3 regions of the Bacillus sp. URHA0034 genome follow, and region 1 is predicted to be linked to each of the others. Evidence: a T-box and tRNA genes for the amino acid it is inferred to sense, from the RefSeq annotation. Region 1 holds a T-box; the other regions hold tRNA genes.
The links. A T-box is a leader RNA that pairs with one kind of tRNA and senses whether it is charged. The one in region 1 lies ahead of tyrS (tyrosine--tRNA ligase), so its partner is inferred to be a tRNA-Tyr.
Positions count from the first base shown of each region.

Region 2: it has a tRNA-Tyr gene. The T-box ahead of tyrS (tyrosine--tRNA ligase) is inferred to sense a tRNA for this amino acid. The anticodon was not compared.
Region 3: it has a tRNA-Tyr gene. The T-box ahead of tyrS (tyrosine--tRNA ligase) is inferred to sense a tRNA for this amino acid. The anticodon was not compared.

Region 1 covers NZ_JBWCDK010000002.1:4,346,232-4,354,117, reverse strand. Annotated here, with positions in the region: gene rpsD (30S ribosomal protein S4) at 1-227, shown strand, start outside; gene ACZ9EE_RS22855 (DUF6954 family protein) at 271-456, opposite strand; gene tyrS (tyrosine--tRNA ligase) at 892-2,148, opposite strand; T-box leader at 2,195-2,412, opposite strand; gene ACZ9EE_RS22845 (transglycosylase domain-containing protein) at 2,561-5,374, shown strand; gene acsA (acetate--CoA ligase) at 5,543-7,261, opposite strand; gene ACZ9EE_RS22835 (N-acetyltransferase) at 7,460-7,886, shown strand, end outside.
Region 2 covers NZ_JBWCDK010000002.1:5,123,800-5,131,685, forward strand. Annotated here, with positions in the region: rRNA gene ACZ9EE_RS26880 (16S ribosomal RNA) at 1-312, shown strand, start outside; rRNA gene ACZ9EE_RS26885 (23S ribosomal RNA) at 511-3,452, shown strand; rRNA gene rrf (5S ribosomal RNA) at 3,530-3,645, shown strand; tRNA gene ACZ9EE_RS26895 (tRNA-Val) at 3,653-3,728, shown strand; tRNA gene ACZ9EE_RS26900 (tRNA-Thr) at 3,905-3,977, shown strand; tRNA gene ACZ9EE_RS26905 (tRNA-Leu) at 4,016-4,100, shown strand; tRNA gene ACZ9EE_RS26910 (tRNA-Gly) at 4,138-4,209, shown strand; tRNA gene ACZ9EE_RS26915 (tRNA-Leu) at 4,218-4,306, shown strand; tRNA gene ACZ9EE_RS26920 (tRNA-Pro) at 4,340-4,416, shown strand; tRNA gene ACZ9EE_RS26925 (tRNA-Ala) at 4,437-4,512, shown strand; tRNA gene ACZ9EE_RS26930 (tRNA-Met) at 4,537-4,613, shown strand; tRNA gene ACZ9EE_RS26935 (tRNA-Ser) at 4,638-4,730, shown strand; tRNA gene ACZ9EE_RS26940 (tRNA-Tyr) at 4,745-4,829, shown strand; tRNA gene ACZ9EE_RS26945 (tRNA-Trp) at 4,835-4,908, shown strand; tRNA gene ACZ9EE_RS26950 (tRNA-Leu) at 4,932-5,016, shown strand; tRNA gene ACZ9EE_RS26955 (tRNA-Gly) at 5,035-5,108, shown strand; tRNA gene ACZ9EE_RS26960 (tRNA-Ile) at 5,116-5,189, shown strand; gene mutM (bifunctional DNA-formamidopyrimidine glycosylase/DNA-(apurinic or apyrimidinic site) lyase) at 5,318-6,127, shown strand; gene ccpN (transcriptional regulator CcpN) at 6,330-6,977, shown strand; gene ACZ9EE_RS26975 (pyruvate, water dikinase regulatory protein) at 6,961-7,809, shown strand; gene ppdK (pyruvate, phosphate dikinase) at 7,812-7,886, shown strand, end outside.
Region 3 covers NZ_JBWCDK010000002.1:2,713,201-2,721,086, forward strand. Annotated here, with positions in the region: gene ACZ9EE_RS14980 (CdaR family protein) at 1-1,064, opposite strand, end outside; gene cdaA (diadenylate cyclase CdaA) at 1,057-1,884, opposite strand; gene ACZ9EE_RS14990 (zf-HC2 domain-containing protein) at 2,017-2,640, opposite strand; gene sigW (RNA polymerase sigma factor SigW) at 2,656-3,219, opposite strand; gene ACZ9EE_RS15000 (Spo0E family sporulation regulatory protein-aspartic acid phosphatase) at 3,408-3,593, shown strand; gene rocF (arginase) at 3,610-4,509, opposite strand; tRNA gene ACZ9EE_RS15010 (tRNA-Ala) at 5,326-5,401, opposite strand; tRNA gene ACZ9EE_RS15015 (tRNA-Gly) at 5,404-5,478, opposite strand; tRNA gene ACZ9EE_RS15020 (tRNA-Lys) at 5,508-5,580, opposite strand; tRNA gene ACZ9EE_RS15025 (tRNA-Gln) at 5,582-5,656, opposite strand; tRNA gene ACZ9EE_RS15030 (tRNA-Tyr) at 5,703-5,787, opposite strand; tRNA gene ACZ9EE_RS15035 (tRNA-Thr) at 5,806-5,881, opposite strand; tRNA gene ACZ9EE_RS15040 (tRNA-Val) at 5,901-5,976, opposite strand; tRNA gene ACZ9EE_RS15045 (tRNA-Glu) at 6,013-6,087, opposite strand; tRNA gene ACZ9EE_RS15050 (tRNA-Thr) at 6,109-6,181, opposite strand; tRNA gene ACZ9EE_RS15055 (tRNA-Asn) at 6,210-6,284, opposite strand; rRNA gene rrf (5S ribosomal RNA) at 6,299-6,414, opposite strand; rRNA gene ACZ9EE_RS15065 (23S ribosomal RNA) at 6,550-7,886, opposite strand, start outside.

The DNA.
Region 1 (7,886 bases):
TAGATATCCCATCATACCGTGTAACTCCGGGACAAACTATCAGCGTTCGTGAAAAATCACGTAACCTTGATGTAGTGAAAGAATCAGTTGAAGTTACTAACTTTGTACCTGATTACTTAACTTTCGACGCTGACAAATTAGAAGGAACATTCTCTCGCTTACCAGAGCGTTCAGAGCTTCCTGCTGAAATTAACGAAGCACTTATCGTTGAGTTCTACTCTCGTTAATCTTTATATGAAAAAAACGGATGCCAATTGGCATCCGTTTTTTTCATTTATTTGCCTTGTTCAATGCCTTTTGGTAACAATAGGTTATGACTAGATAAAGGAAGAATACAATTACGGCAGTCCATAATCTTTCTTGTATGGATCCATCAGCCATAAGAATAGGACCAAGCCCGTAAAATGTAACAAGTGCGAGGAGAATTAAAAAGAAAATGTGTATAAAAATTTTCATTTTTTCACCACCAATTTTTCTTTTTATATGATTTGACGTAGATATTTAGTCCCTTAATACCTTGTAAGAGCGATTATTTTTTATGAGGACAAGGAGGCCTCATTTACCGGCTTTTGTGTCCTCATGGAGCCTTCATGCGGACATTAACTCCTCACTTTCGGGCTTCTGTGTCCTCATAGGGCCTTCATGCGGACAATAGCTCCTCACTTTCGGGCTTCTGTGTCCTCATGGGGCCTTCATGCGGACAATAGTTCCTCACTTTCGGGATTTCTGTGTCCTCATGGGGCCTTCATGCGGACAATAGTTCCTCACTTTCGGGATTTCTGTGTCCTCATGGGGCCTTCATGCGGACAATAGTCCTCGCTCTCGGACCCTCGTGTTCTCATGGTTTTTCTTGTAATAAAAAAGGGCTTTGGATTCCCAAAGCCCTAGCCGTTAATAGTTAATTAACGTATATTTCTTTTTGCCTCGTCTTATAATCGTAAACTGGCCTTCAATACGATCTGTTTCCTGAAGAAGATAAGCAGTATCTGTCACCTTTTCTCCATTAACCGTTACTGCTCCGTTTGAGATATCCTCACGAGCTTGACGTTTAGAAGGAGAAATTTTTGCAGCAACAAGCAAATCAACCAAATTCTCTTCCCCTTCTTTTGCATCATAGGAAGGTACGTCTTTAAAGCCCTGCTTAATTTCCTCCGCGGAAAGGTTTTTCACGTCTCCGCTAAATAATGCTTGAGAAATTTTAATTGCCTGCTGCAAGGATTCTTCACCGTGTATTAAACGGGTCATTTCTTCGGCCAAAGCTTTTTGAGCTTTGCGAAGATGCGGTTCCTCCTGGACGCTTTGTTCTAAACCTTCAATTTCTTCATGAGAAAGGAAAGTAAAATACTTCAAATATTTCACAACATCTGCATCGGCCGTGTTAATCCAGAACTGATAGAATTCATAAGGTGTCGTCTTTTCCGGATCTAACCAGATAGCTCCGCCTTCAGTCTTTCCAAATTTAGTTCCATCTGCTTTGGTTACTAGTGGAATCGTCAAACCAAATGCCTTTGATTCTTCATCATGCATTTTTCGGATTAGCTCGAGTCCGGAAGTAATATTTCCCCACTGATCGCTGCCGCCAATTTGTAATTTACAATTATGGTGGTCATATAAATGATTGAAGTCCATTGCCTGTAAAATGGTGTAAGTAAACTCAGTAAAGGAGATACCCGTCTCAAGACGAGAAGCAATCGTATCTTTCGCAAGCATGTAATTGACGCCGATATGCTTACCGATATCACGCAAGAACGTCACGATATCCATGGATCCAGCCCAATCATAGTTATTCACCATTATTGCTCCATTTTCACCATCAAAGTCAAAAACAGAAGCAAGCTGTTTCTGAATGCCTACAACATTCTCCTGAACTGTTTCCAAGGTAAGCAATTTACGTTCTTCACTTTTACCACTTGGGTCTCCAATTAATCCAGTAGCACCGCCAACCAACACGATAGGCCGGTGACCATGCTGCTGAAATCTTCTCAGTGTTAGAAACGCAACTAAGTGCCCAATATGCAAGCTATTAGCTGTCGGGTCTACCCCACAGTAAAGCGAAATGCTTTCCTTTCCTAATAGATCTTTTAGGCCTTCTTCATCTGTTTGCTGATAAATAATGCCCCTCCATGCCAAATCCTGTAGTAAATCCAAATTAATCCCTCCAATTAGCTTGAAAAATAAAAACGCCCCTGCAAAATGCAGGGACGTATAGTTACGCGGTACCACCCAGCTTGAGGAAAAATCCTCCAACTCAATAAAATAACGGTTTAAACCGTTTTCCGCTACTAACAAACGAATTCACAGAAAAAGCTCCAGGATGTAATTCATTCCTCTATGTGTATCAGCTTTCACCACCGCTGACTCTCTACAAACAGGGATAGAAGAACTACAGTTGATTCCCTTCACAGCTTTAAATATAAAATATGCTATAGCTTTTTTTAACATATTTCCATTCCCCTGTCAAACCTCGAACTGGAAATTTCAGAAAATGTAGAAGGTTGTCAGTTTTTAGTCCATCGGTATGCTATAATGGATGTGATTTTATATTGAGGTGATGCTCTGAATGAATGAAAAATTACAGGCTTGGATGGAAAAAGGAAAATCAATATGGACCGTACTTACCCATAGAAAAACGGTAAAAGGTGCACGAATTACCTACCAAGTCGTTTGGAACTTAATTCTCCTTGTACTAACTGTCGGCATTTTAGGTGGATCATTTGCGACAGGTGTTGGTGCAGGCTACTTTGCCTCACTAGTTAAAGATGAACCCGTTCGCTCATACGACAGTATGAAAAAGGATATTTATAATTATACCGAAACCTCGGACTTATATTTTGCTGATAATGTCTACCTTGGCAGGCTAAGGACCGATTTGGTCCGGGAAGAGGTTAAACTTGATCAAGTCTCAAAGGATTTGACCAATGCAGTAGTTGCAACGGAAGACCAATACTTTTATCAGCATAATGGGGTCGTACCGAAAGCTGTTTTTCGAGCTCTTTTTCAAGAGGTGACAAATTCCGCTGTTCAATCAGGTGGAAGTACGTTAACACAGCAATTAATTAAAAATCAAATTTTAACCAATGAAGTCTCCTTTCAAAGGAAAGCTAATGAAATCTTACTTGCCCTTCGTTTAGAGAAATTCTTCAACAAAAAAGAAATTTTAGAAGCGTACCTCAATGTTTCAACCTTTGGCAGAAATTCTTCAGGTCAAAACATTGCCGGTGTCCAAGCAGCAGCTAAAGGAATCTTTGGAAAAAGTGCTAGTGAACTAACACTGCCGGAAGCAGCCTTCATTGCCGGTCTCCCGCAAAGTCCATTTGGTTATACACCCTTTACAAGAGAAGGTACAGTAAAGAATAATCTTGAGCCAGGACTGACTCGGATGAAAACCGTTTTAAAAAGAATGTTTGATGGTGGATACATAAACCAGCAGCAATATGCAGAAGCCTCAGCCTACGACATCACAAAGGATTTTATTAAGCCTGTACCCAATCCACTTGAAAAATACCCATGGCTTACCTTTGAAATTGAAAAACGTTCTCTCGACGTCCTTACCACTGTGCTGGCAAAAAAAGATGGATACACCGATAAGGATCTGAAAAATGATGATACACTTTATTATAAATATAAGACAATAGCTACTCACGACCTCCATCAAAATGGTTACAAGATTTATACAACGATAGACAAAAATATTTATGATAAGATGCAAACCGTAAAAGATAATTATAAATACTACGGACCCGATAAGGCTCAAGTGAAAAAGGATCCGGAAACTGGAAAAGAAGTAACGGCCATGGAGCCTGTCGAAGTGGGGGCAGAGCTGATTGAAAACAAGACCGGGAAAATTATCAGTTTTGTTCCTGGGAGAAATTATGGAAACCAGCAGCTTAATCATGCTACTAGTGCCATCAGGCAGAATGGTTCGACGATGAAGCCTCTGCTCGTATATGGTCCGGCAATTGAGTTAGGCAAAGCTTCACCAGGAATGCCGCTTCCAGATGTTGCGCTTAGTCTTGCTGATGGTCGAAGCACCCCATGGCCGCGCAACTATGATTTAAGGTATAGTGGGATCGTTTCCGCCCGCTATGCATTAGCTAAATCGTATAACGTTCCGGCTGTAAAACTGTATAAAGATATCGTTGCACAACAGCCGGCAAAATATCTCGAAAAAATGGGGTTTACTTCTCTGAAAAAGCCCGATTATACCAATCTTGCAACCGCGATTGGTTCAATGGAAACAGGTGTTACGATTGAGGAAAATACCAATGCATTTAGTACGTTTGCAAATGGCGGGAAATTTATTGATGCCTATATGATCGATAAGATCGTCGATAAAGATGGCAAGATCATCTACCAGCATGAAGTAAAACCTGTAGATGTCTTTAAGCCTCAAACCGCATATCTTACACTTGATATGATGCGGGATGTTATCAAAATGGGGACTGCAGCTGGAGTTAAGAGTAAATTGAAGTTCAGTGCAGATTGGGCCGGCAAAACTGGAACCGGTAATCAGTATATCGATTCTTGGTTTGTTGCTTCAAATCCTAATGTCACCTTTGGAATTTGGACCGGCTATGATACACCTAAATCATTACAGACATCGGGAATGTCCTATAGTCAACGGACGAATAATTTGTGGGCAGAATTAATAAATGCCGCTTATGATATCAAGCCAGACTTAGTGGATCCAAAGGAATCATTCCAAATGCCTAGTGGGATCGTAAAGCGCTCCTTCTGTGCAGTTTCCGGTTTGCTGCCATCCGCGGCATGTTCAAAGGCTGGCTTAATCCAAAGTGATTATTTCAATGTGAACAATGTTCCTACAAAAGTGGATGATAGTTTAGTGGAAGGAAAGTTTGTTACCGTAGGGGACAGAAAGTATTTAGCCTTGGATTCCACTCCAAGTGAGTTTGCCCAATATGGTTTGGTCCTAAACCCGGACTTCATCACTAGAATGGTCGGAAGGAATTTTAAAAATTATAGTCAGTTGATTCCGAATAGGGACCGTTGGGGGAAAGTGCTTGTACCTACTGCTAAAATGGTCGATAATGGTAAAAATCCGGACGCAGTATCTCTTTCCGTGTCTGGAAATACCTTAACTTGGTCCAGGTCAAGTGATAATGATGTCGTTGGTTACCGTGTATATCAAGGCAATACCAAGGTAGCAAGTATTAACAGCGGCTCAAAGCTCGCCTATAAAGCAGGAAACGGCTCTTATCATGTAAAAGCAGTTGATATTGCCGGCAAAGAATCCGCACCTTCTAATGTGGTTGAAGTCGGAGCTGCTTCTCCACCAGTGACACCACCCGTTGTACCACCAGTTACACCACCGGTGACACCACCAGCTCAGAATGGTAGTACAACCGCACCATAAGTATCTGGATTCACATACTGTACAAAGAAAAAGAATGGCTTTCACAGCCATTCTTTTTTTGACTTGTCGGTTGAACTAGTGAACATAGACCTTGGTTTTGATACATCCTTGTAAATAAAAACAAAAACACACGATCATATTAGAATAATCGTGTGTTTGAAACTTTCATTAATCTTCCATTGTTGAAAGGTCCCCTGTTGGCAGATTCAACTCCCACGCCTTTAAGACCCGTCTCATAATTTTACCACTCCGTGTTTTTGGTAACTTATCACGGAAATCAATCTCTCTAGGTGCTGCGTGAGCGGCAAGACCTTTCTTTACAAATTGTCTAATTTCCTCTTTTAATTCTTCAGAGGCTTCAAAACCGTCACGTAAAGCCACAAACGCCTTGATAATTTCACCACGGACAGGATCTGGTTTCCCAATAACCCCTGCTTCGGCAACGGCAGGATGCTCAACGAGTTTACTTTCTACTTCGAAAGGACCAACCCGCTCCCCAGAAGTCATGATGACATCATCCACCCTGCCTTGGAACCAGAAATAACCATCTTCATCCATATAGGCAGAGTCCCCTGACACATACCAATCACCTGGCATAAAGTAGGATTCATATTTCTCTTGATTATTCCAAATTGTGTGCATCATCGATGGCCAGCCCTTTTTAATAGCCAGATTACCCATTCGATATGGCGGCAGTTCATTTCCTTGATTATCAACAATGGCCGCTTCTACACCTGGAATCGGTTTTCCCATCGAACCTGGCTTTATTTCCATACAAGGATAGTTACTAATTAGCTGCGCTCCTGTTTCCGTCATCCACCAGTTATCATGTATCCGCTTATTAAAGACCTTAGCACCCCACTTTACCACTTCTGGATTTAGCGGTTCGCCTACACTTAGGATATGTCGAAGACTGCTTAAGTCAAATTTCTTAACAAGTTCATCTCCAGCTCCCATTAGCATCCGGAATGCTGTTGGTGCACTATACCATACAGTTACTCCAAAGTCTTCTATCATCTGATACCAGGATTCAGGGCTAAAACGGCCGCCTACGATGACGTTTGAAGTTCCCGTTAGCCATGGTCCAAAGATGCCATAAGATGTACCTGTCACCCAGCCAGGATCGGCAGTGCACCAGTATACATCATCCTCTTTTAAATCTAGCACCCATTTAGCAGTTTGATAATGTTGAATCATGGCATTATGTACATGCAAAACACCTTTTGGCTTTCCAGTTGACCCTGATGTATAATGCAGGATCAAACCATCCCTGCGATCCACCCATTCAATCTTAAGTTGTTTACTAGCTGATTTAAACTTCTCTAAAAAGTCAATCGTTGATCCTTGTTCTGCTACATCATTCCCGACTACAAAGATATGCTTTAAGGCCGGCAGATCTTGTACAGGGACACGGTCTAACAAATCAGGGGTTGTAACTAAAACTTTTGCTTCACTATCCTGCAGCCTGTCTCGTACAGCTCCCTCCATAAATGCTTCAAATAATGGCCCGACAATCGCACCAAGCTTAATCGCACCTAGTACGGTAAAATAAAGTTCCGGAGAGCGCGGCATGAAAATAAAGACGCGATCGCCTTTTTCAACATCACCATAGGTTTTCAATACATTTGCTGCCTTATTAGATAAATCCTTCATTTCTTTAAATGTATACTTTTCATCTCTAGCACCATCACGGTAGTATAGGGCTACCTTATTTTTCCGGAAGGTGTTCGCATGGCGGTCAATCGCCTCATAAGCCAAATTTACAAGTCCTGTTTCGCTCCAGGAAAATTGCTTTTCTGTTTCCTTCCAGTCAAAACGTTTGTACATTTCTTCATAATTATCAAGATTAAACTCGCCTTGCACAACTGGCAGCGCTTCCACTTTCACCTGAATCTCCCCCTCATTTGCTAGTATGAGATAATTATAGTACAAACAAGAATTATTCACAATTTTAAAAATATTATTTTCTTGAATTTTATGGTCAATTACCTATTTCCTTACATAATTATTTGAAATTTCTTTTTTCTAATAGTTTTTATGTATAATAGAATTGATCACAACCATCTCTGTAGAGTAGGTGACAGTATGGAACACAAAAAAACATACAATGCCAAACAATTAAAAACTCCTCATGGGAATTTAATTATTGAAGGTCCTATTTCATCTGAAAAACTTGCCGGCTATGAATTTCATCATGACCTCGTGGCGTTTCGACAGCCAGCGCAGCAGCATCAGGCGTTGATTGGAATCGCAGATCTTCCTGAAGGAAGAATCATTATTGCCAGGGACCTGCATACCATCGTTGGATATGTAACTTATCTTTATCCTGACCCGCTTGAGCGATGGTCAGAAGGAAAGATGGATAATCTGATTGAATTGGGAGCTATTGAGGTCATCCCTAAATTCAGGGGCTGCTCCGTCGGTAAAAATCTGTTGATCGTCTCGATGATGGATGATGCCATGGAAGATTATATTACGATTACAACTGAGTATTATTGGCATTGGGATTTGA
Region 2 (7,886 bases), 780 kb from region 1:
CTACAATGGATGGTACAAAGGGCAGCAAAGCCGCGAGGCCTAGCCAATCCCATAAAACCATTCTCAGTTCGGATTGTAGGCTGCAACTCGCCTACATGAAGCCGGAATCGCTAGTAATCGCGGATCAGCATGCCGCGGTGAATACGTTCCCGGGCCTTGTACACACCGCCCGTCACACCACGAGAGTTTGTAACACCCGAAGTCGGTGGGGTAACGCAATTCGCGAGCCAGCCGCCTAAGGTGGGACAGATGATTGGGGTGAAGTCGTAACAAGGTAGCCGTATCGGAAGGTGCGGCTGGATCACCTCCTTTCTAAGGATAATGCAGTCCTTATGGACTGATAAGAAGTTGACCGCTTTTTGTTTGTTTAGTTTTGAGGGAGCAATTCTCTCAAAGCTTTTTTAAATCGTTCTTTGAAAACTAGATAATCGTATAGAAGAAACCAAGTAAAAACCGAGTAAAATCGCCATTTTAGTTTTTCTCTCTATTTTAAATAGAGTAAACCTTTTAGGTTAAGTTAGAAAGGGCGCACGGTGAATGCCTTGGCACTAGGAGCCGATGAAGGACGGGACTAACACCGATATGCTTCGGGGAGCTGTAAGTAAGCTTTGATCCGGAGATTTCCGAATGGGGAAACCCACTGCTCGTAATGGAGTAGTATCTTTACCTGAATACATAGGGTATTGATGGCAGACCCGGGGAACTGAAACATCTAAGTACCCGGAGGAAGAGAAAGCAAACGCGATTCCCTAAGTAGCGGCGAGCGAAACGGGATTAGCCCAAACCAAGAGGCTTGCCTCTTGGGGTTGTAGGACACTCAACATGGAGTTACAAAGGAACGGGGTAGATGAAGCGGTCTGGAAAGGCCCGTCATAGAAGGTAAAAGCCCTGTAGTTGAAACTTCGTTCCCTCCTGAGTGGATCCTGAGTACGGCCGGACACGTGAAATCCGGTCGGAAGCAGGGAGGACCATCTCCCAAGGCTAAATACTCCCTAGTGACCGATAGTGAACCAGTACCGTGAGGGAAAGGTGAAAAGCACCCCGGAAGGGGAGTGAAATAGTTCCTGAAACCGTGTGCCTACAAGTAGTTAGAGCCCGTTAATGGGTGATAGCGTGCCTTTTGTAGAATGAACCGGCGAGTTACGATTACATGCAAGGTTAAGTTGAAGAGACGGAGCCGCAGCGAAAGCGAGTCTGAATAGGGCGTATGAGTATGTGGTCGTAGACCCGAAACCAGGTGATCTACCCATGTCCAGGGTGAAGTCCAGGTAACACTGGATGGAGGCCCGAACCCACGCACGTTGAAAAGTGCGGGGATGAGGTGTGGGTAGCGGAGAAATTCCAATCGAACTTGGAGATAGCTGGTTCTCTCCGAAATAGCTTTAGGGCTAGCCTCACGTAGTTAGAGTCTTGGAGGTAGAGCACTGTTTGGACTAGGGGCCCTCATCGGGTTACCGAATTCAGACAAACTCCGAATGCCAAAGACTTATCCGTGGGAGTCAGACTGCGAGTGATAAGATCCGTAGTCAAAAGGGAAACAGCCCAGACCACCAGCTAAGGTCCCAAAGTATACGTTAAGTGGAAAAGGATGTGGAGTTGCTTAGACAACCAGGATGTTGGCTTAGAAGCAGCCACCATTTAAAGAGTGCGTAATAGCTCACTGGTCGAGTGACTCTGCGCCGAAAATGTACCGGGGCTAAACGTATCACCGAAGCTGTGGATTGACACCGTTGGTGTCAGTGGTAGGAGAGCGTTCTAAGGGCGTTGAAGCTAGACCGTAAGGACTGGTGGAGCGCTTAGAAGTGAGAATGCCGGTATGAGTAGCGAAAGATGAGTGAGAATCTCATCCACCGAATGCCTAAGGTTTCCTGAGGAAGGCTCGTCCGCTCAGGGTTAGTCGGGACCTAAGCCGAGGCCGAAAGGCGTAGGCGATGGACAACAGGTTGATATTCCTGTACCACCTCTTTATCGTTTGAGTGATGGGGGGACGCAGGAGGATAGGGTAAGCGCACTGTTGGATATGTGCGTCTAAGCAGTTAGGCTGAGAAGCAGGAAAATCCGCTTCTCGTAAAGGCTGAGCTGTGACAGCGAGGGAAATATAGTACCGAAGTTCCTGATTCCACACTGCCAAGAAAAGCCTCTAGCGAGATAAAAGGTGCCCGTACCGCAAACCGACACAGGTAGGCGAGGAGAGAATCCTAAGAATAAGGTGAGCGAGAGAACTCTCGTTAAGGAACTCGGCAAAATGACCCCGTAACTTCGGGAGAAGGGGTGCTCTTTGGGGTTCATAGCCTCGAAGAGCCGCAGTGAATAGGCCCAGGCGACTGTTTAGCAAAAACACAGGTCTCTGCGAAGCCGCAAGGCGAAGTATAGGGGCTGACGCCTGCCCGGTGCTGGAAGGTTAAGAGGAGGGGTTAGCTCACGCGAAGCTCTGAATCGAAGCCCCAGTAAACGGCGGCCGTAACTATAACGGTCCTAAGGTAGCGAAATTCCTTGTCGGGTAAGTTCCGACCCGCACGAAAGGCGTAACGATCTGGGCACTGTCTCAACGAGAGACTCGGTGAAATTATAGTACCTGTGAAGATGCAGGTTACCCGCGACAGGACGGAAAGACCCCGTGGAGCTTTACTGTAGCCTGATATTGAATTTTGGTACAGCTTGTACAGGATAGGTAGGAGCCTGAGAAACCGGAGCGCCAGCTTCGGTGGAGGCGTCGGTGGGATACTACCCTGGCTGTATTGAAATTCTAACCCGCACCCCTAAATCGGGGTGGGAGACAGTGTCAGGTGGGCAGTTTGACTGGGGCGGTCGCCTCCTAAAGAGTAACGGAGGCGCCCAAAGGTTCCCTCAGAATGGTTGGAAATCATTCGTAGAGTGTAAAGGCACAAGGGAGCTTGACTGCGAGACCTACAAGTCGAGCAGGGACGAAAGTCGGGCTTAGTGATCCGGTGGTTCCGCATGGAAGGGCCATCGCTCAACGGATAAAAGCTACCCCGGGGATAACAGGCTTATCTCCCCCAAGAGTCCACATCGACGGGGAGGTTTGGCACCTCGATGTCGGCTCATCGCATCCTGGGGCTGTAGTCGGTCCCAAGGGTTGGGCTGTTCGCCCATTAAAGCGGTACGCGAGCTGGGTTCAGAACGTCGTGAGACAGTTCGGTCCCTATCCGTCGTGGGCGCAGGAAATTTGAGAGGAGCTGTCCTTAGTACGAGAGGACCGGGATGGACGCACCGCTGGTGTACCAGTTGTCTTGCCAAAGGCATCGCTGGGTAGCTATGTGCGGACGGGATAAGTGCTGAAAGCATCTAAGCATGAAGCCCCCCTCAAGATGAGATTTCCCATAGCGTCAAGCTAGTAAGATCCCTGAAAGATGATCAGGTTGATAGGTCAGAGGTGGAAGCGTGGCGACATGTGGAGCTGACTGATACTAATCGATCGAGGACTTAACCATAGTCTATAAGGCGAACTCGTTTTTACTTCTTCTACACATTATCTAGTTTTGAGAGAACGAACTCTCTAATTAAATAGTCTGGTAATTAAGGCGAGAAGGTCACACCCGTTCCCATACCGAACACGGAAGTTAAGCTTCTCAGCGCCGATGGTAGTTGGGACTTTGTCCCTGTGAGAGTAGGACGTTGCCAGGCTTTATCTGGAGGATTAGCTCAGCTGGGAGAGCATCTGCCTTACAAGCAGAGGGTCGGCGGTTCGATCCCGTCATCCTCCACCATAATTTTTCCTTAATTTACGACGCCGGGGTAGCTCAATTGGTAGAGCAAGACCGAATGAGCTTCTTGAATAAACTTCAGCATACTGACCGAGCTGCTACTTGAATAATCTTTCTGAGGTCAGGATGACGGTAACAACGACAGCGTGTTTGAAATTATTATATATTCCTTACTTTACGCCGGGGTAGCTCAATTGGTAGAGCAACTGACTTGTAATCAGTAGGTTGGGGGTTCAAGTCCTCTCGCCGGCACCTTTTTTCTTACAGCTGCTTTTTACTTATTTGAATATGCGGGTGTGGCGGAATTGGCAGACGCACCAGACTTAGGATCTGGCGCCGCAAGGCGTGGGGGTTCGACTCCCTTCACCCGCACCAAAGTTTTTTCGAATGCAAAAAATTATTTATTCATAATGCGGAAGTAGTTCAGTGGTAGAACACCACCTTGCCAAGGTGGGGGTCGCGGGTTCGAATCCCGTCTTCCGCTCTCAAATTGCCGGGGTGGCGGAACTGGCAGACGCACAGGACTTAAAATCCTGCGGTAGGTGACTACCGTACCGGTTCGATTCCGGTCCTCGGCACCATACTTTTTGCACTAGCAAATAGTCTTATAATTTCGGGAAGTAGCTCAGCTTGGTAGAGCACTTGGTTTGGGACCAAGGGGTCGCAGGTTCGAATCCTGTCTTCCCGACCATGAAACTTCTTAAACAAAATGGGGTCTTAGCTCAGCTGGGAGAGCGCCTGCTTTGCACGCAGGAGGTCAGGGGTTCGATCCCCCTAGACTCCACCAATGCTTAAAAAAAAATGATATTATGGCGGTGTAGCTCAGCTGGCTAGAGCGTACGGTTCATACCCGTAAGGTCGGGGGTTCGATCCCCTCCGCCGCTACCATAATTATAAATGTGGTTTTTAAATGGAGGAATACCCAAGTCCGGCTGAAGGGATCGGTCTTGAAAACCGACAGGCGGGTTAAACCGCGCGGGGGTTCGAATCCCTCTTCCTCCGCCATTTTTATATTCTTTGGAGGGGTAGCGAAGTGGCTAAACGCGGCGGACTGTAAATCCGCTCCCTCAGGGTTCGGCGGTTCGAATCCGTCCCCCTCCACCACTTATAGGGGCATAGTTTAAAGGTAGAACTAAGGTCTCCAAAACCTTCAGTGTGGGTTCGATTCCTACTGCCCCTGCCAAATTTAATTTTGTTCTACTACTTGCCGATGTGGCGGAATTGGCAGACGCGCACGACTCAAAATCGTGTTCCGTGAGGAGTGTCGGTTCGACCCCGACCATCGGTACCATCTAGGATTAATACTATTGCGGGTGTAGTTTACTGGTAAAACCTCAGCCTTCCAAGCTGATGTAGTGGGTTCGATTCCCATCACCCGCTCCAAATTAAAGGGCCTATAGCTCAGCTGGTTAGAGCGCACGCCTGATAAGCGTGAGGTCGATGGTTCGAGTCCATTTAGGCCCACTCATAAATTAAATGATCAAACCGAACAGTCACTGTTCGGTTTTTTTGTATTATTAAAGTATTTATTCATTTTCTATAATGTAATTGGGAACGATACTAAGAAAATGGAATGGGGGAGGAGTCAATACATGCCTGAGCTCCCAGAGATGGAAAATTATAAGAACCAATTAAAACAAAAAATTGCTAACCAAGTAATAACTGACGTTCAAATAAATCGTGAGAAATCGATTAACATCAATCCTGATCTTTTCAAAAAAACTGTGCAGCACCAGCAAATAATCGATATCAAACGTCGAGGAAAGCACCTTCTATTCCAGCTGCAAAATGATCAAACGCTATTATTACACTTAATGTTAGGTGGATGGATGTTTTTTGGAACTGAGTCGGACAAACCTAACAGAACAATACAGGTGCGTTTATCATTTGGACAAAATCATCTTTATTTTATTGGTCTTCGTTTAGGCTATTTACACCTATATAATCAGATCCAAACAGAGGAAAAGCTGTCGGAATTAGGGCCAGAGCCATTAGATCCAAAATTTAACGAAAATGATTTTTTAAAAATTATAGGTAGTAAACATGGCCGTTTAAAAACGACATTGCTCGATCAATCATTTATTGCCGGCATCGGAAATTACTACTCTGCAGAGATCTGCTTTCATGCTGGAATAAAACCAACTAAGGATATTGATGACATAAACGATGGTGACCGAAGCCAACTATACGATTCAATGAAAAATGTTCTTCAGGATGGAATTAAGCACGGCGGTTATATGGATAATCCGCTCTATAAGGGTGACACATTAACAGGTGGTTTTAATCAACGATGCCAGGTTTATGACCGGGAAGGCCAACCGTGTAATCGGTGTGGAACAACCATCATTATTGAAATGATTTCCTCCAGAAAAACATTTTATTGTCCTAATTGCCAGAAATAATGAAGTTATATAAAAAAGGCTCAAACGATTTAACACGATCGTTTGAGCCTTTTTTGTGATTCATTAATCAATCGATATCATGTTTATTTTTTAACAAAAAGTGGTTTCACTTTATACATTAATGTTATATACTAAATATAAATAAGTATAACACATTTAAAGTGAGTTTAATTATTATAGGTTATTAATAGGGTAAAGGGGGGTGGTAACGATAAAACTTTCAAAGCGTCAGGACGAAATTCTGGAAATTGTTAAACTTAATGGACCAATTACCGGGAAAGAGATTGCTGAAAAGTTGTCTTTATCAAGGGCGGCGTTAAGACCTGACTTAGCCATCTTGACCATGTCTGGCAATATTGATGCCAGGCCGCGTGTTGGATATTTTTATAATGACAAATTTAAGGTAAAGCGCCAAGCGGAGAGAATCCTGCATCAAAGTGTCAATAATTATAAAGCACACCCTATTGTAGTTGGAAAATCAACATCTGTTTACGATGCCATTGTCCATTTATTTTTAGAGGATGTTGGTACACTTTACGCGGTTGATTTAGATGGTCATCTAGCTGGGGTGATTTCAAGAAAGGATTTACTTCGAGCATCATTAGGTAATCAAAATCTTTCAGAGTTACCAGTCAGCGTCATTATGACGAGAATGCCGAATATTATCACCATCTATCCGGAAGAAACTTTACATGAGGCAGCTAAAAAAATGATTCAAAATCACATTGATTCCCTTCCTGTGGTCCGGGAAAGTGACGGACAAGAGAATACATATTTGTTAGTAGGGCGAATTACGAAAACAACAATCACAAGGGCATATTTAGAAATGATGGATGAAAAATCAGACTAAGGGAGTGGCTGGCATTTTGGCACAAAAAGAAGTGGTTTATGTGGTTTCCGATTCAGTTGGGGAAACAGCAGGATTTGTTGTGAAGGCGGTTGCAACCCAATTTAATGGGGGCCAGGTTGACATACGTCGTAATTCCTATGTCGAAGATCTTGAGGATATTGAGGATGTCATACTATTAGCGCTGAGGTCTAATTCGATTATCGCTTATACGATTGTCATCCCATCCTTAAAGGAGTATTTAGACCGTCGTGCTGCTGAAGAAGGTATTATGGCAGTCGATTTACTGAGTCCATTAATGAATGCATTTGAAACCAAATTTAATAAGGCACCGCATCACCGACCAGGATTAATGAGGAAACTCGATGAGGAATACTTTCGAAAAATAGAAGCTATCGAATTTGCCGTTAAGTATGATGATGGACGTGACCCAAGAGGTCTAACAAAAGCGGATATCGTCTTAATCGGTGTATCGCGAACTTCCAAAACACCGCTGTCGATGTATTTAGCGCATAAACGATTTAAAGTGGCCAATGTTCCGCTTGTGCCGGAAGTGCAGCCCCCGGAAGAGTTATTTCAGATCCCAAGAAAGAATTGTATCGGGCTTATTATCTCACCTGACAAGTTAAATGAAATCCGCAAAGAACGACTAAGAGCGTTAGGTTTAGCTTCACGGGCAAACTACGCCAGTTATGAGAGGATATTAAAAGAACTAGACCATGCAGAAAAAATTATGAAGCGGGTGGGCTGCCCCATCATTGATGTATCAAATAAAGCAGTGGAAGAAACTGCAGGTTTAATACTAGACGTTTTAAAAAAAGAGAGGAGCTTTTAGTGATGGAGAAATTTGTTTACTTATTTGATGAGGGACACGGTAATATGAGAGACTTACTCGGGGGTAAAGGGGCAAAT
Region 3 (7,886 bases), 1.6 Mb from region 1:
ATGATTAAAGGGATGCCCGAGACCGTTTTTTCTTCATTCACGGCTGTTTTTTCTTCATTCACGGCTGTTTTTTCTTCATTCACGGCTGTTGTTTGTTCATCTACAGCTGGTTTCTGTTCCACTTTTTTTACCACTACAGTTGCTTTTACTAACTGAGGGGTCACCTTCGTAATTCCATTTGAAATGATCACAGGTAAGGTAAGTGTTGTGTTTTCAGTAATCTTACTTAAATCTACTTCCACCCGAACACTATCTGTATCTTTTAAGACCTCTTCACTTCCGGTAATTTTTGCTTCTGTTTCATCTAACTCAATTGATTCAATCGTAATCCCTTCTGGGGAAGTTCCTTTTTTCACAATATTGATCGGAACCGTTTTGCTGTTCGACTTTATTGGAATCGTCACTTTAACCGTTTCAGGATCAACCGTTACATCCAATTTATTTAGCTTTTTATCAAGTACTTGAATTTGTGCTTCCTTCGAAATGGTTGCTTTTAGTTTTCCAGTACCCTCAAGAGTGGCTTTTACGTAAGTAATTTTATCAATGTCACTTTTAGCACCGGTAATCTTTACTTTATTAGGCTCAACCTGAGGCAGACCAGCTGAGTAACCATCCTCTATTTGACCTCCATCGAATTCTGCTTCGACCCTGAATTCCTTCGTAATCTTTTCTTGCACAGACACCGTCACACTTGCCGGCTTCATGGTTGCCTTTAATTTATCAGATAAGTTCCTAATTTTCAGCTTTACATTCTGCTTTCCAATCTTCGCATTTGTCAAATCAACATATACCTCAAAGTTTTTTAATGCCTTCGCCGATTGGACATGTGTAATTGGACCCTTTATCGTGACATCTACCGTGTTCGGTATTCCTGAAACAACTAAATTCTCCGTATCATAATAAACTTTTACAGGGATATCCTTTATGGTCTCTGTTGTTTGCTCACCAGGAACATTAACATCTGTTAACTTTTGACCTGTATGTGGGACAGAGGAATATAATAGGACTGCCAATAACAAGGCCAGTATTTTTATAAACCAAGGATTATCAAACATTTTATCCATTTTGTTTTCCCCTCCAGTTCCAACGAGCTGAAGAAGCCTGTTTAGCTTTATTATGAATCACCATTTCACTGGTAAGCAGTTCCTTTAGTTCCTCCACTTTTAAATCACGATGAAGTTCTCCATTCCTTGTCAGTGAAATCCCTCCCGTCTCCTCGGAAACTATAACGGTTAAGCTATCGGTGACCTCGCTTATTCCTAAAGCTGCCCGATGCCTTGTACCCAGCTCCTTTGAGATAAATGGACTTTCAGAAAGGGGGAGATAGCATGCTGCCGCTGACACATTATTTTTTTGGATGATGACCGCACCATCGTGAAGTGGTGTATTGGGAATAAAAATATTAATGAGTAATTCCGAAGAAATATTGGAATTTAATCGTATACCTGTTTCTATGTAATCACTCATGCCCGTTTCTCTTTCAATTGAAATTAAGGCACCTATACGGCGCTTTGCCATATAATCTGTCGCCTTAACAATGGCTTCGACTGCTTTTTCCTGATTATCATCGTCTTGTGTACTGCTTCGCGAGAAGAATCTCCCTCTTCCTAATTGTTCAAGGGCTCTCCTGAGCTCAGGCTGAAAGATAATGATAACCGCAAGAAATCCCCAATTTATGGCCTGTTGCATCATCCAGCTTAACGTAATTAAGCCGAGCCACTCACTGACCACTCTGACAAGAAGAATAACAAGGATTCCTTTTAATAATTGAACGGCCTTTGTACCTCTTATCACGTTGATCAGTTTGTAAATGACGTACCATACGAGGGCAATATCAACAATACTAGCTAGATACTTCCAAATACTGAGATCCGCAAACTGCATTGTTTGTTCCTCCGTAACTTTCTAACAACATATAATTCATACAACTTATTTATTATAACATAAATTCACCATACAACTTTATTATATGTATGTGGTTAAAAAAACAAATCACCCTCGTGGAGTGATTTGTGTTTATTTAGTTTCAGGCTGGCCAAAGATATCTATTACCTCTTGAGCTGTTTTTTTCATATGATACCAAATCCAGTCGAAAACTTCATTTATTTCTTCTATTTGTCCTGTCACATGACCGGCAGAAGCTAAATACTTTTCTCCATTAATTACGGTAACATCACCTTGAACTTCGCCTTCTATCCGCACATTCCCATTGTGGACAACGACATCTCCTTTGACCGTTTCACCTTTAGGAACTATGACTGTATTATTTTGAACGACTAAATTTTTTTGCTTTGAGACAGAGAATTCCCGATCCTGGCTCCAGCTAGAAAATAAGCTTCCCATCATCAAAATAATAAAAACAGACGCTGCTGTAAGCATAGGATGGTTGGTAAACCACCTTTGCATCCACACCTTTTTCTTTTCTTTCGGCAGCTTGGCCAGCACATTTGCAGTGAAGCCCGGCGGCGCCTGCATGTGGGAAATGCCTCTAACAAACGCATCCGTCTTTTTTAATTCATTAAAAATAATCTCACACTCTTTACAGCTTTTGAGGTGGTCTCTTAAGATTTTTTCTTTGTCTAGGTCTAGTTCTTCATCTAAGTATTCATGCATGAGTTCGATAATCTGTTCAGGACACATTTATGTTTCACCTCATTATACATATCGTAATTGCTTCCTTAATGCCTCCCGGCCGCGATGGATTCTTGTCTTAACAGTTCCAAGAGGGAGGTCCAGAATTTCACTTATTTCATTTAAAGACATGTCCTCCATATACTTTAGGACGATTGCGGAGCGATATTTTTCTGGTAATTTTAATATTTCCTTTTGAACGGTCTCCTGCAGTTCTAGACTTTCTACCTCGGTCTCTGGTAAAGGAGAATCCGAGGATATGTGCGAATACATAGTTAACCCTTCTGTCCCAGCTACTTCCGCGTCTAAATAGTAATCTGGTTTCTTTTTGCGCAGCCGGTCGATACACAGATTGGTGGCAATCCGAAAAAGCCACGTTGAAAACTTTAAATCTTGGTTAAACGACTTGATGTTCACATAAGCACGGATAAAAGCCTCCTGTGCTATATCCTCTGCTTCATGTCGATTCCCAAGCATCCTGTAACATAGCTGGTAGACACTGTTTTTATATATTTCTACGATCTCACCAAAGGCATCTTGATCTCCTTTGATGACCTGTTTTATCCTTTTTTTCACAATTGTATCCATTAAGTTTCCTCAGCTCCATTGTCGCTATACGATATACGAACTTCAGCCAAAAAGGTTTCATTTTTTAAACGAAAAACTTCTCAATACCTTTAATATTAACAAATATTTACTAATGTGGAACAAAATATGTTTAAAGTTTTTATTGTGGGGGAAAAAGAAAGTATGTACATAGAAAGAGGTGGAAGATTATGTCTTCTTCATACCGTGGATTAATAGAAGAAATAGAGATTCAACGAAATAATATGATTCGATTAGCATCTGAAACTTCTCTGTCCAATCACAAAGTCATTGAAGCAAGTAAGCGGCTTGACTCTTTACTTAACAAATATGATCTGTCATTGACCCAGAGAGATATCGAAAGCTGCATAGGTTAGTATGCAGCTTCTTTTTTTATAATAGTTTTTCGCCAAATAATGATCCCATGAGCTCGACCGCGCAAATGGCTGTTTTATTTTTCTCATCCAGGATTGGATTTACTTCCACAAATTCTGCAGATGTAATCACTCCTGCCTCTTCAAGCATTTCCATTGCCAGATGGCTCTCACGGTAACTGATTCCGCCAATAACCGGAGTTCCCACTCCTGGAGCATCGTTCGGGTCTAAGCCGTCTAAATCTAGAGATAGATGCACACCATCTGTTTTTTCCTTTAGGTAATCAATCGTTTCTTCCATCACTTTAGCCATGCCTAATCGATCTATTTCATGCATGGTATATACTTTCATGCCCTTTTCCTTAATTAATTGTTTCTCACCATCATCGAGAGATCTTGCCCCAATAATGACAATATTCTCTGGCTTTACTTTTGGATTATAGCCGCCGATTTCGGTTAATAACGGATGTCCTAAGCCGATGCTTACGGCAAGGGGCATACCATGGATATTTCCTGATGGGCTGGTTTCAGCAGTATTTAAATCCCCATGAGCATCATACCAAATGACGCCAAGGTTTTGATAATGTTTGGAGACTCCTGCTAATGTTCCAATCGCGATGCTATGGTCTCCTCCAAGTACAAGTGGAAAGGCCCCAGATTGAATCGCTTCGTCTACCTTGTCGGCAAGCAATGCGCTTTTTTCTGCTACTAGATCTAGGTTTCGTAGATTAGATTCTTTATCAACGACTACTTCTGGTCTGCCAACAGGGATATCACCCCAGTCATGGATTTCATCAAATAGAGGCTTAAGGCGTTCATTGATTCCCGCGTAGCGGATTGCACTTGGCCCCATGTCTACTCCCCGTCTCATTTGTCCTAAGTCCATCGGCATTCCAATAATTGATAGTTTCTTTGTCATCTCATTTTCCCCCTTGCCTGTTATACTGACTATTTTAACCGTTTTCATAGTGATGACTCAACTCGACAAAATTCTGTATATATATGCGTTATTTTTAAAATATTCTGCAGTTAAGCGGTTACGTTTTAGGGGGGAGGCTGTTTCTGGTTTTTGAGAGGGGAGGGGGGTTAGGTTTGTTCCGGATTAATAGATGGAGTGTTGGATTTGACAAAACTTACTGGAGTCCTCTTTGAATTGTCTATAGACTGGGGCTTTGAGACAATATCTCTATGGATTTTTTTAAAATTGCCTTTTAGAAAAGGGCTATCGGACAAATCTCTTGCTGCTCCTAAATATTGTCTTATAAAAACCTTTCTATTGGACAAACTTCCTCTGAATATCAAAAAAATGTCCAATAGGTGGGGGCTATTGGACAGAACTCTTTTGAGGTCTCTTAAAATTGTCTTTTAGACATGGGCTATCAGACAATTCTCTTGACTGCTCCTAAATATTGTCTTATAGCAACCTCTCTATTGGACAAACTTCCTCTGAATATCAAAAAAATGTCCAATAAGTGGGGGCTATTGGACAAACTCTCTACTTTCCTTATAAAAATGTCTTATAGACAAAGGCTATCGGACAAAAATGGACCATTCCATATGAAATTGTCTTAGAGGCCACTCCTTTAAAAGACTTAACTGAAAAAATTGAAACCAATCTAACTAAATAATGATGTTAATATAGGATTTCCTTACCTTAATAATGAAATTTACCAAGTTCTAAAAATAAAAAAGCCTTAAACCATAATCATGATTTAAGACAAGATATGTAGTGTGATGGTGGAGTCTAGGGGGATCGAACCCCTGACCTCCTGCGTGCAAAGCAGGCGCTCTCCCAGCTGAGCTAAGACCCCATTGGAGCGGAAGACGGGATTCGAACCCGCGACCCCCACCTTGGCAAGGTGATGTTCTACCACTGAACTACTTCCGCAAGCTGCGGATAAATATTAAAAACTAAAATGAGCCATGAAGGACTCGAACCTTCGACCCTCTGATTAAAAGTCAGATGCTCTACCAACTGAGCTAATGGCTCTTGGCTGGGCTAGCTGGATTTGAACCAACGCATGTCGCAGTCAAAGTGCGATGCCTTACCGCTTGGCTATAGCCCAAAGATGTAATTACTTCTAGTATGTCCAACTTTTTTTAAATTATGAATGGTGGAGGGGGACGGATTCGAACCGCCGAACCCGGAGGGAGCGGATTTACAGTCCGCCGCGTTTAGCCACTTCGCTACCCCTCCATATTCAAAAAAAAAGAATGGTGCCGGCGAGAGGACTTGAACCCCCAACCTACTGATTACAAGTCAGTTGCTCTACCAATTGAGCTACCCCGGCGTAAAGTAAGGAAAATATATGGTGGAGGATGACGGGATCGAACCGCCGACCCTCTGCTTGTAAGGCAGATGCTCTCCCAGCTGAGCTAATCCTCCGAACTAATAATAGTTATTTTTCCTATTATGGAAAAATGGTGACCCCTACGGGATTCGAACCCGTGTTACCGCCGTGAAAGGGCGGTGTCTTAACCGCTTGACCAAGGGGCCATAATTTTTAAATTTAAGGTAAGCTTCCAAGCGGGCTCGAACCGCTGACCTCTTCCTTACCATGGAAGTGCTCTACCTACTGAGCTATGGAAGCGCAGCTATACTTTATGTTGACATAAAAATGGCTCCGCAGGTAGGACTCGAACCTACGACCGATCGGTTAACAGCCGATAGCTCTACCACTGAGCTACTGCGGAACGATAAGATAACAGCCTGGCAACGTCCTACTCTCACAGGGACAAAGTCCCAACTACCATCGGCGCTGAGAAGCTTAACTTCCGTGTTCGGTATGGGAACGGGTGTGACCTTCTCGCCATAATTGCCAGACTATTTATTCGACACTATTTTATTATAATGTCTTTTTTTTATTTTGCAAGAGAAAATTTAATTTTTTTTCATTCTCTCAAAACTAGATAATTTATAGAAGAAATTGGGTAAAAACGAGTTTATTCGCTTTAGACTATGGTTAAGTCCTCGATCGATTAGTATCAGTCAGCTCCACATGTCGCCACGCTTCCACCTCTGACCTATCAACCTGATCATCTTTCAGGGATCTTACTAGCTTGACGCTATGGGAAATCTCATCTTGAGGGGGGCTTCATGCTTAGATGCTTTCAGCACTTATCCCGTCCGCACATAGCTACCCAGCGATGCCTTTGGCAAGACAACTGGTACACCAGCGGTGCGTCCATCCCGGTCCTCTCGTACTAAGGACAGCTCCTCTCAAATTTCCTGCGCCCACGACGGATAGGGACCGAACTGTCTCACGACGTTCTGAACCCAGCTCGCGTACCGCTTTAATGGGCGAACAGCCCAACCCTTGGGACCGACTACAGCCCCAGGATGCGATGAGCCGACATCGAGGTGCCAAACCTCCCCGTCGATGTGGACTCTTGGGGGAGATAAGCCTGTTATCCCCGGGGTAGCTTTTATCCGTTGAGCGATGGCCCTTCCATGCGGAACCACCGGATCACTAAGCCCGACTTTCGTCCCTGCTCGACTTGTAGGTCTCGCAGTCAAGCTCCCTTGTGCCTTTACACTCTACGAATGATTTCCAACCATTCTGAGGGAACCTTTGGGCGCCTCCGTTACTCTTTAGGAGGCGACCGCCCCAGTCAAACTGCCCACCTGACACTGTCTCCCACCCCGATAAGGGGTGCGGGTTAGAATTTCAATACAGCCAGGGTAGTATCCCACCGACGCCTCCACCGAAGCTGGCGCTCCGGTTTCTCAGGCTCCTACCTATCCTGTACAAGCTGTACCAAAATTCAATATCAGGCTACAGTAAAGCTCCACGGGGTCTTTCCGTCCTGTCGCGGGTAACCTGCATCTTCACAGGTACTATAATTTCACCGAGTCTCTCGTTGAGACAGTGCCCAGATCGTTACGCCTTTCGTGCGGGTCGGAACTTACCCGACAAGGAATTTCGCTACCTTAGGACCGTTATAGTTACGGCCGCCGTTTACTGGGGCTTCGATTCAGAGCTTCGCTTGCGCTAACCCCTCCTCTTAACCTTCCAGCACCGGGCAGGCGTCAGCCCCTATACTTCGCCTTGCGGCTTCGCAGAGACCTGTGTTTTTGCTAAACAGTCGCCTGGGCCTATTCACTGCGGCTCTTCGAGGCTATGAACCCCAAAGAGCACCCCTTCTCCCGAAGTTACGGGGTCATTTTGCCGAGTTCCTTAACGAGAGTTCTCTCGCTCACCTTAGGATTCTCTCCTCGCCTACCTGTGTCGGTTTGCGGTACGGGCACCCAATATCATCGCTAGAGGCTTTTCTTGGCAGTGTGGAATCAGGAAC